3 regions of the Bacillus sp. ABR genome follow, and region 1 is predicted to be linked to each of the others. Evidence: predicted binding sites of a transcription regulator. Region 1 holds the regulator's gene; each other region holds the start of a gene.
What was found. Region 1 encodes LexA, which represses DNA repair genes until DNA is damaged. Its sites were predicted from a motif close to CGAACATATGTTCG; they were not measured.

Region 1 (3,285 bases):
ATGGCATCTTGAGTGAACACTTGAGATAGGTAGCTGTTTAATTTTTTCTTTGTATCAAATGTTTTAGAAAGATAGTTGTATGTCATATCTTTATAGGTAAATGATTTTAATTTGTAATTAGAATGTTCTTTAATTTTGTAGCCTGACATTGCACTCCAAAAGTGTTCTCTTGCATCAAGGGCAATATGTAACGCTTCTTTATTTGTCAAAGCGGCTGATTTCTTGGAAGCGGCCAATGTTGTAGTTTGTAATGAGATCATAAGCATAATAGCAGTTAATAAAACAAATAATTTTTTCAAGGCAATTGCCTCCTTTTCTCAATGAAAACTTCTTATGTTACAAATGTTACAATAATTACAGTGATATTACAAGTATTAAATCTAAATGTTTTTTTATTTCTTTTGTTTCTAATTATATAACGTTTGAGGGAGACAAAAAGTTTTCATTTTTTTTATTTTCTTCTTAATGATTATTTAACCGTTCTAAAGAAGAACGAAACGTCTTTTGGAAAAATTTCTATTTAGACGTTTAACACACTTTTTTTATTTATGACATATACTGTCGTGATGAATGTCTAAAGAAAGTGGTGTTTATTATGTATCATCCGTATGAAGGTGTGTGGAATGGGTACTCATATGATAGGCAGATGCAAGGATTTCCATCTGTTGGTATTCCTCAAGGTGGAGGGTTTCCTGGGTTTCCAATCGGAGGAGGAGGTACTTGGCCAGGGCAAGGTTCAGGCGGACACTCAGCCCCGCCGGCACCGCCGCAGCATATCATTTCGCAGTATCAGCAAGCACTCTCTCAGCCACAAAGTATGCAGTCGCTTATATCTGGGCACGGTGTTGGCGGAGGCCATCAAACTGTACAATTTGCAGCGGGATGTAATAGAAGATGGACAATTGTGCTTTTGAGAAACGGTCAAGTATTTTTAATGTATATCCTTTCCTCACAGCCATTTGGCCGAACTACTGGCTTTATATGGCCGAACTTTACATTTGGTTCCTTCCCAAGTTCAAGTATTCTTGCCTATTCTTGTGCATAAGAAAAAGCCGGTTCTCATCAGCAGCTGATGAAATACCGGCTTTTTTTAATGAATATTTCGAAATACGCCAATCACTTTACCTAGTATACTCACATTCTGTAAAATAATCGGTTCCATTGATGGGTTCTCTGGCTGTAATCTAAAGTGTGTATCTTCTTTATAAAAGCGTTTGACTGTCGCTTCATCTTCCTCTGTCATGGCGACCACAATATCACCATTGTTAGCGGTGCTTTGCTGACGCACAATGACATAGTCCTTGTCCAAAATACCTGCATCAATCATACTTTCTCCCATAATTTCAAGCATAAACACTTGTTCATCTGGTGCTGCAAAAGTCTCTGGAAGAGGGAAGTATTCTTCTACATTTTCAACAGCGGTGATAGGAAGACCGGCCGTTACTTTTCCGATGACTGGAACGTTCATTACAGCACTCTTTGGAATATTCATTTCCTCTTCATCTAGTACTTCGATCGCTCTAGGTTTTGTCGGGTCTCTTCTAATTAAGCCCTTTGTTTCTAGTCTAGCTAAATGTCCATGGACCGTTGAACTGGATGCTAGACCGACAGCTTCTCCAATTTCACGGACGGATGGGGGATAACCCTTGCTTTTTACTTCATCTTTGATGAATTTCAGGATATCGAGTTGTCTTTTTGATAGCTTCGTCATCTTTTGCACCTCAAAACGTCAATTTTAAAGAAATTATAGCATGTTTTTCCTAACAGTACAAACATAGGTTCGAAAAAAACGTTTGACAGAAACGTTTGTTCGTATTTATAATGAGTGACAGAAAGAGCGAACACATATTCTATTAGGAGAGATGACATTATGAGGTTAAAAGAATCTATTATTTTTATTGGGGTATTCTCATTCATCGTTGGCATATTTCTCTCACTTATTGCAGTCACAAGCCATAATGATACAAATCAGTATGTTAAAATAGAGGTTCAATCAGGTGATACTCTTTGGGGGTTAGCTGATCAAGTAAACGACAGCAAATCAATCGACAAAAATGCATTTATTGATTGGGTTACCGAACACAATGATCTTGCTTCAACTGAAATCCAGCCTGGCGACATTCTTGTTATACCCGTCAAAAAAGAGCATCCAGTCGTATATCAGCTTGCAACAGTACAATAGAAAGGTCGATTTTAGACATGAACGCAATCATTTATGCGAGAGTAAGCACTGTCAAAGAAGAGCAGGAAACCTCGCTGAAAAGACAAGAAGAAGAACTGCTGGCGTTAGCTGCCATGCACAAGATGAATGTGGTCAAAGTCATCAAAGAAAAAGCGAGTGGATATGATCTAAATCGTGATGGTGTGTTTGAAATGCTTGCTGCACTGAAGGAAGAGTCAATCGATGCCGTTCTGATCCAGGATGAAACTCGTCTTGGAAGAGGACAAGCAAAAATTGCACTTCTTCATTGTCTATTTAAAGAGAACGTAAAGGTATACAGCGTATTTCATAGAGGAGAGCTTGAGCTTTCAGAAGCAGATGAAATGGTCATTGAGATTGTAGGGGTCGTTGAAGAGTACCAACGGAAAATTCATAACCTGAAAATCAAGCGGGGAATGAAAAGGGCAGTTGAGCGCGGATATCAGCCTGAACTGAATTTAAGGCAGCAGGACCATGCACCTGGCCGTGAGCGTATTGAAGTGCCGATTTCAGAAATTGTTCGATTAAGAAAAAACAATATGACATTCGCCGAAATTGCCGCAACTCTTCAGGCATTAGGTTTTGACATTTCAAAAGCAACGGTGCATAGAAGGTATCAAGAATATGAAAAAGACCTTACCACCTAAAGCGTGATTTGTTGTCAAAATGATTGATATTTAGTAGTATGTAGAGAAAATGCTTTAAAGGAGTTTGTCATGATTTCTAAAGAACAGCTTGCAAGAATAAATGAGCTTTCAAAAAAGTCGAAAGAGACCGGTTTATCAGACGCTGAAAAAACAGAACAAAAGCAGTTGAGAGAAGAGTATTTGAAAGCTTTTCGTTCTTCTATGAAAAATACACTTAAAACTGTCAAGATTGTTGATCCTGAAGGAAACGATGTCACACCAGAAAAATTAAAAAGAGAAAAAGATCAGAACCTTCATTAAGGCTGTGATTTCTTGAATTTTGAAAAGATGGGAAGACTATTCTCGTCTTTTTTCATATTTGCATAACTTTTTAGGTGATCGATAAACTAAATGTGACAAAATCCTTCTTTTTCAGCGTGAAATAGTTGTGAAAAAAGG
Region 2 (3,285 bases), on a different contig from region 1:
TTTTCTATCTGAAAACCGAGCTTTGTATGGTAAGCAATTGAGACTTTATTGACAGGAGCCGTGATGGCCTTAATCGTTGTTCTTCCTTCCTTTTCAGCCGCTTCATAAAACGCTTGATAGAGAATTTTGCCAATCTTCAATTTTCGGTGGTCTGGATGTACCCCCACAAAGTGAATATACGCTTCATCTGAATGCGATTGCGATAAAAAACCGACTAAAAAGCCGATCAGTTCACCTTTTTCAACAACGACAAAACTTGTTTGCTGAAAATGTTCGAAAAATAGCTTTGGCAATTTTGCGCGCAAATCTCTGCCTCCCCACCAGCTTTGAATGACGGATGTGACCGCATAAAAATCTGACGGCTTCACTTGACGTATCATGATGGCCTCGCCCCTTTTCATTTTTAGCTGTACCGTTTCACAAAAAATCAACTGTTTCAATAGTCTACCTGTCTGATCAATTGTTTGTAAAGGTGATGTATCAGCCTTTTTTCCTTCAGCTTTGTTGGTTCTTCGTCTTTTCGCCGTCATCTCCTTTTAAATCTTCACACTTATTTCAAAAAGTTCACTTTTTGTGCGAAAGATCCATTCTTTTGTTATGTTAAAATTGTTCATATAAGAAATGGAACAAAAGTTTATTGGAGATGATGATATTGGTTTGGATTGTTACTTCACTTGTTGTGTTTAGTCTTTTAAAGTTGCTTGTCACTTCGCTGCCTTCTGGTGTTGTTGAACGCCTTTTTAGTCGTTATGCGGTGCATGCAAAAGTAACAAGTGATCAAACAACGATGACGTTTCAAGGACGTCCACTTGATGATCAGCAAACATCTGAAATTATTCAACATTTTAATGATGCGATCTTTATTGAACGTTATTATATTTATCCTGGTGACGAAGAGCGTTTTCTTCATCCGCAGGAAGGACCAGCGCCGCTTACCATGCAAACAAAGCTTGGCAAGCATGATGTGACCCTTTATCTGTATCATTACGATGACCACGTGGATGTGGTGCGGCAGTTTACCCATAAGCCTAAGAAAAAACTAACGGCCTATCGTTTGCGTTCTGAGCCGCTCCAAACATCCAATAACTTGGCACATGCTTAAAATGACTCATTTTACAAAGATGAGACGAAGTGGAGACACTTCGTCTTTTTTGTATGGATTTACACTCTTCTCTTTGAATGATTTACCAGTATCAATTTCACCTTCTGGCGGTTAAAATATATACAGAACATACGTTCTAAGAGGTGAAAATGATGAATGAACGAGCCATTCTGCTTGTGGATATGCAGTCATTTTATGCGTCGGTCGAAAAAGTGGAGGCTCCTCATTTGAAGGATGTGCCGCTCATCGTCTCAGGAGATCCTGAGCGGCGGAGCGGGGTCGTACTTGCCGCCTGCCCGCTCGCTAAAAAACGGGGCGTACAAAATGCATCAAGATTATGGGAAGCACAGGAGAAATGCCCTGAAGCCGTCGTCGTACGTCCACGTATGCAGCGCTACCTTGATGTTTCTGTCATGATGACAGAACTGCTTGAACAATACACAGATCTTGTCGAACCCTATTCAATTGATGAACAGTTTCTCGATATTACGGGGAGTGTGACACTACTCGGTTCACCCCGCGAGATCGCCCAAAATATACAAACGACTATTATGAACCAGACGGGCATTTACGCACGCGTTGGCATTGGTCCTAATAAAGTGCTCGCTAAAATGGCCTGTGACCATTTTGCTAAAAAAAACACATCTGGCATCTATGAGCTTCGTGCAGACCGGGTGGCGGCTGATTTATGGCCGCTTCCGGTTGGAAAACTATTTGGCGTCGGCAAACGAATGGAGCACCATTTAAAACGAATGGGCATCAGTACCATTGGGACGCTTGCTACTTATCCGTTAGACCGGCTAAAAAAGCGCTGGGGAATCAACGGGGAGCTTCTGCAGCGAACTGCTTTAGGACACGACCCTTCCCCGGTCACTCTTCACACACATGATCAGCAAAAGGCGGTTGGGCATCATATGACCCTTCCCCATGATTATGCGTCCTTTGAGGACATCAAAGTCGCCCTTCTTGAATTGAGTGAAGAAGTGGCAAGACGTGCGCGCTTTAAGCATTATGTTGGGCAAACGGTGTCTGTTGGCGTAAGAGGCGCTGATTTTTCTCATCCGACTGGATTTCATAGACAAATCAAGCTCCATTCACCCACACAGTACGGGACAGATATTGCAGACGCAGCCATTCAGCTATGTCAGCAGCACTGGGACGGCCAGCCCATTCGCAGTGTAGGTATTACTCTCTCGCAGCTGCAGCCTGACAGCCAATATCAGCTGAGTTTATTTGATCACCATTTAAAAAAAGACAGACTCAGCAAAGTATTTGATGCCATCCATATGAAGTATGGACCTGCTGCGCTCTTGCACGCTTCGTCACTAACAAGCGCAGGGCAGGCGTATCACCGCGCCGAAAAAATTGGTGGACATTACAAATAACGGAGGCGAACAGCCATGAATCCCAATAAATTAACACCTGGATACAACATCATGTGGGAATCAAGCCGAATGATGCTCCCTGAGCACCGTGAACAGCTGCTTGCTCAAAAACGGAAGAAAAAAGAATACACGCCTCCTCCGCTGAGCACTGATCAGCTAGAGGAAATGAATTTTTTGATCACACAGTCGATTACAGAGGACCAAGCGATTTGCGTAACATATGCTGCAGCAGGTATGAAACAGCAGTTTTGGGGCTGGGTGAAAGCCATTCATTATGAAACGCAGCGCATCAAAATCGTCAATGATGAAGATGTTCTCCACCTGTCCTTGCAGCAAATTGCCGCGATTGATCTTGATTAAATGGTCTTTAAGTGATCGTACGATCAGCAGATCTAAAAGACATAGAAGCATCGGCAGAAAAAAATTTGCGGGCTATTCGGAGATCCTCTGTCATATGGTGGATGTCTCCTCCATCAAATTGTGTATTTAATTTGCACAATTTTTCATGTATGATTGGAACATCTTAACACTCAGGGGAGAAACAGCATGAAAAATAATTTACGTACTTTACATCCACTTAGTTGGACGATCATCATCGGCACCATATTCGGCCGAATGGCGACGTCCATGAGCATTCCTTTTTTGGCCGTTTATTTGACACAAGTCAAAGGGGCTTCAGCTTCTTCAGCTGGGTTAATCATTGCCGTCAGCTCCCTTATTGGAATCGTTGCGAGTTTTTACGGCGGCTATGTTTCTGACCGAATCGGCAGAAAAAAAGTCATGCTTCTATCCATCTTC
Region 3 (3,285 bases), on a different contig from region 1:
GACATTTTCTTCGTTAGTGTGGTCACAAGCACACGCTCATTTTTCTCAATTCGTGCATGAATTTCTCCAATTAAGTCATCAATTTGTCCTTCAATTGGGCGCACCTCAATAATTGGATCAAGTAATCCTGTTGGACGAATAATTTGTTCCACAACCTCAGGCGTTTTCTCAAGCTCGTATGGACCAGGCGTTGCTGATACATGCACGATATGATTGATATGCTTTTCAAACTCATCAAAGGTGAGCGGTCTGTTATCAAGTGCTGATGGCAGGCGGAATCCGTGATCAACCAACACTTGTTTTCTCGCTTGGTCTCCGTTGTACATGGCGCGGATTTGCGGAATCGTCACATGCGACTCATCGACAACAATCATAAAATCATCTGGGAAATAATCAAGCAGTGTGTAAGGTGTTGAACCAGGAGGACGCAAGGTCAGATGTCTTGAATAATTCTCGATCCCTGAACAAAAGCCCATCTCTCTCATCATCTCAAGGTCATATCTTGTCCGCTGCTCAAGGCGCTGCGCCTCAAGTAATTTTCCATTTTCGCGAAGCTTTTCAAGCTGTTCTTCTAGCTCTTCTTCAATATTGATAATGGCTTTTTCCATTTTTTCTTCTCTTGTGACGAAGTGAGATGCTGGGAAAATGGCCACGTGGTCACGATCACCAAGTATTTCTCCGGTCAGCGCATCCACTTCACGAATACGTTCAATTTCATCACCGAAAAACTCCACTCTGATACAATGCTCATCTCGTGAAGCAGGAAAAATCTCAACGACGTCTCCTCTGACTCGGAAGGTTCCGCGCTGAAAATCTATATCATTACGAGAATACTGAATATCCACCAGCTTACGAAGGAGCTGATTGCGTTCAATCTCCATTTCAGTGCGCAAAGACAGTACAAGCTCTCTGTATTCCTCTGGCGAACCTAAGCCATAAATACAGGACACACTGGCAATGATGATGACATCCCTTCTCTCAAATAACGAGGACGTAGCCGAGTGTCTCAGCTTATCAATCTCATCATTGATGCTGGCATCTTTCTCAATAAATGTATCGGTCTGAGGTACATATGCCTCTGGCTGATAATAATCATAGTAACTCACAAAATATTCAACAGCATTATTCGGGAAAAATTCCTTGAATTCGCTGTATAACTGACCGGCAAGTGTCTTATTATGCGCAATGACAAGAGTCGGTTTGTTCACTTCTTTGATCAGGTTGGAGACAGTAAAGGTCTTTCCCGTACCTGTAGCACCTAACAGCGTTTGATGCTGTTTCCCCTGATGGATCCCCTCAACAAGCTTTTCAATCGCCTTTGGCTGATCTCCTTGGGGCTGATAGTTAGAAACTAATTCAAAGCGGTCACTCACATCAAAGCCTCCGTTTCGTTACGAAATCTATCTAATGAATATATTATCATAAAAGAACACAAAAATACGAACTAAAGTTCGGCTCTCACTTGATTTTTATTTCCAATACAGTCATACCCTCTCTCCCTTGGCAAATAACCCTCTTAAGAAAACCTTCCTTTCAGTATGGAACATTTTGGAGTGAGATATTCGATGAGCAGAAAAAGAAAGCTGTGCTTACTAGAAATCGTAAGCACAGCTCTTGTTTAAAACATGTCAGCTTTCAGCATTGAGATAACATCATTGATGTTTTTCAGCTTTTTCTCTCTTTTCGATTTCTTTTTTAGCCATAAACAAAGCCCCAGCTACTAAAGAAATAATATCTAATCCCACAATAAAGTAGGTTTCTGTATAGCCTTTCATATACGAAGCAAATAAAAGCGCTGCTGTTAACGCAATGCCTACGTAATGATTATAAGTAACCTTTGAAAATAAAATAACGAGCAGGAAAGGAAAAACTAGTGCAAATATGGCTTTTGTAATCACAAAAACCCTCCCTCTTCATGGTCTACTTCCTTGATTATAGTAAAGATTGGCATATTGAACAATTCACAGTTTTCAATTTTGCCTTTTTTCTTCATGTTCGGAGACTTTTGTTTTAGAAATAGAAGAAAATTAGTGAGATTGTCCCCTTTGTAAAGATAGGTCTTTCCGTCTTTGACAATAACATCCAATCAATTCTATGATTAAAATGATAGTGCGCACTATCATTTTGAAAAATAGAGAGACATACAAATCATTGGCTATTTGGATAAGGGGGCATTCCCATGTATTCAGTTTTATTTCATGCGGCTGAAGAATCCGCATCACTCACAGGGGCAAAAGGCCTGAATTTAATCAAATTAAACAATCACGGCCTGCCAGTCCCAGATGGATTTATTATTAAAACCAACAGCTTTGAAAGCTTTCTTTCATATCACAATCTGCAGTCAGCAGAACAAAACCTTTCTCAAAAAATCAAAGAAGCATCGTTTCCTTCACAAATGGAAGCAGAGCTGATTTCGTCCTTTCAATCCTTGCGGAAGACTTATCCCTCAGTTGCAGTACGATCCTCTTCTGTTGCTGAAGATCTCGAAGGCGCCTCGTTTGCAGGACAGTACGAGACCTATTTAAATATCAAAACTAATGAAGAATTTTTACAGGCGGTCAAAGAATGCTGGTCTTCTTATTTTGCAGCGAGAGTCACAGAATATAAGGAAGAGATGAATGAAAACGAGGAAGAGATGCCGCTTATGGCCGTTGTCGTTCAAGGATTGATCCATTCTGACGTCTCCGGTGTCATCTTTAGTGAGAACCCCATATCGGGGAAACCAAATGAAATGATGCTGACCGCAAGCTACGGATTGGGAGAAGCAATTGTCTCCGGTCTTGTGACACCAGACACGTTTATTGTAGATAAAGAGAACTTTTCGATTGAAAAAACACTTGGGGCGAAAGAGCTACAAATTGTTCCTTTCCAAGAGGGTGTCATCGAGGAACCAGTAGCGGAGGAAATGGCTGGCCAGTTTTGCTTAAACGATGATCAATTGATAGAAATCGCACAAATCACAAAACAAGTAGAAGAACTTTTCGGACATGGAGTCGATATCGAATTTGGAATTGCAGATGGGTCGTTTTATTTACTTCAAGCGAGGCCGATTACTACAGCTCTCCCAAAAGCAGTAAATGAAACAGCGGGTGCTTCTTTTCAAATGAAGCCAGATGAGCTTCAGGAATTCTGGATTTCAATGGATGATCATATGCCTGGTCCAACGAGCCCTCTTTTCTCAAGCCTGATCATACCAGCCTTAAAAAGCGGGATGAAGAAAAATGGAGAAAAGTATCAAGTACCTGATATGAACATCAAAGATATTAAGCTTTACAGAGGCCACTT

Region 2: the regulator LexA is predicted to act here: its motif matches at 1,227-1,240, upstream of OIT90_RS06710 (DNA polymerase IV).
Region 3: the regulator LexA is predicted to act here: its motif matches at 1,441-1,454, upstream of uvrB (excinuclease ABC subunit UvrB).

What each region holds. Positions count from the first base shown of each region.
Region 1 is NZ_JAOYSL010000003.1:107,368-110,652, reverse strand. Features, by position in the region: gene OIT90_RS10680 (IseA DL-endopeptidase inhibitor family protein) at 1-299, opposite strand, end outside; gene OIT90_RS10675 (hypothetical protein) at 596-1,045, shown strand; gene lexA (transcriptional repressor LexA) at 1,091-1,711, opposite strand; gene yneA (cell division suppressor protein YneA) at 1,871-2,182, shown strand; gene OIT90_RS10660 (YneB family resolvase-like protein) at 2,200-2,847, shown strand; gene OIT90_RS10655 (DUF896 domain-containing protein) at 2,917-3,147, shown strand.
Region 2 is NZ_JAOYSL010000002.1:267,533-270,817, forward strand. Features, by position in the region: gene OIT90_RS06700 (GNAT family N-acetyltransferase) at 1-380, opposite strand, end outside; gene OIT90_RS06705 (YfmQ family protein) at 653-1,102, shown strand; gene OIT90_RS06710 (DNA polymerase IV) at 1,255-2,487, shown strand; gene OIT90_RS06715 (YolD-like family protein) at 2,503-2,847, shown strand; gene OIT90_RS06720 (MDR family MFS transporter) at 3,034-3,285, shown strand, end outside.
Region 3 is NZ_JAOYSL010000001.1:601,500-604,784, reverse strand. Features, by position in the region: gene uvrB (excinuclease ABC subunit UvrB) at 1-1,373, opposite strand, end outside; gene OIT90_RS02955 (CsbA family protein) at 1,653-1,898, opposite strand; gene OIT90_RS02950 (PEP/pyruvate-binding domain-containing protein) at 2,180-3,285, shown strand, end outside.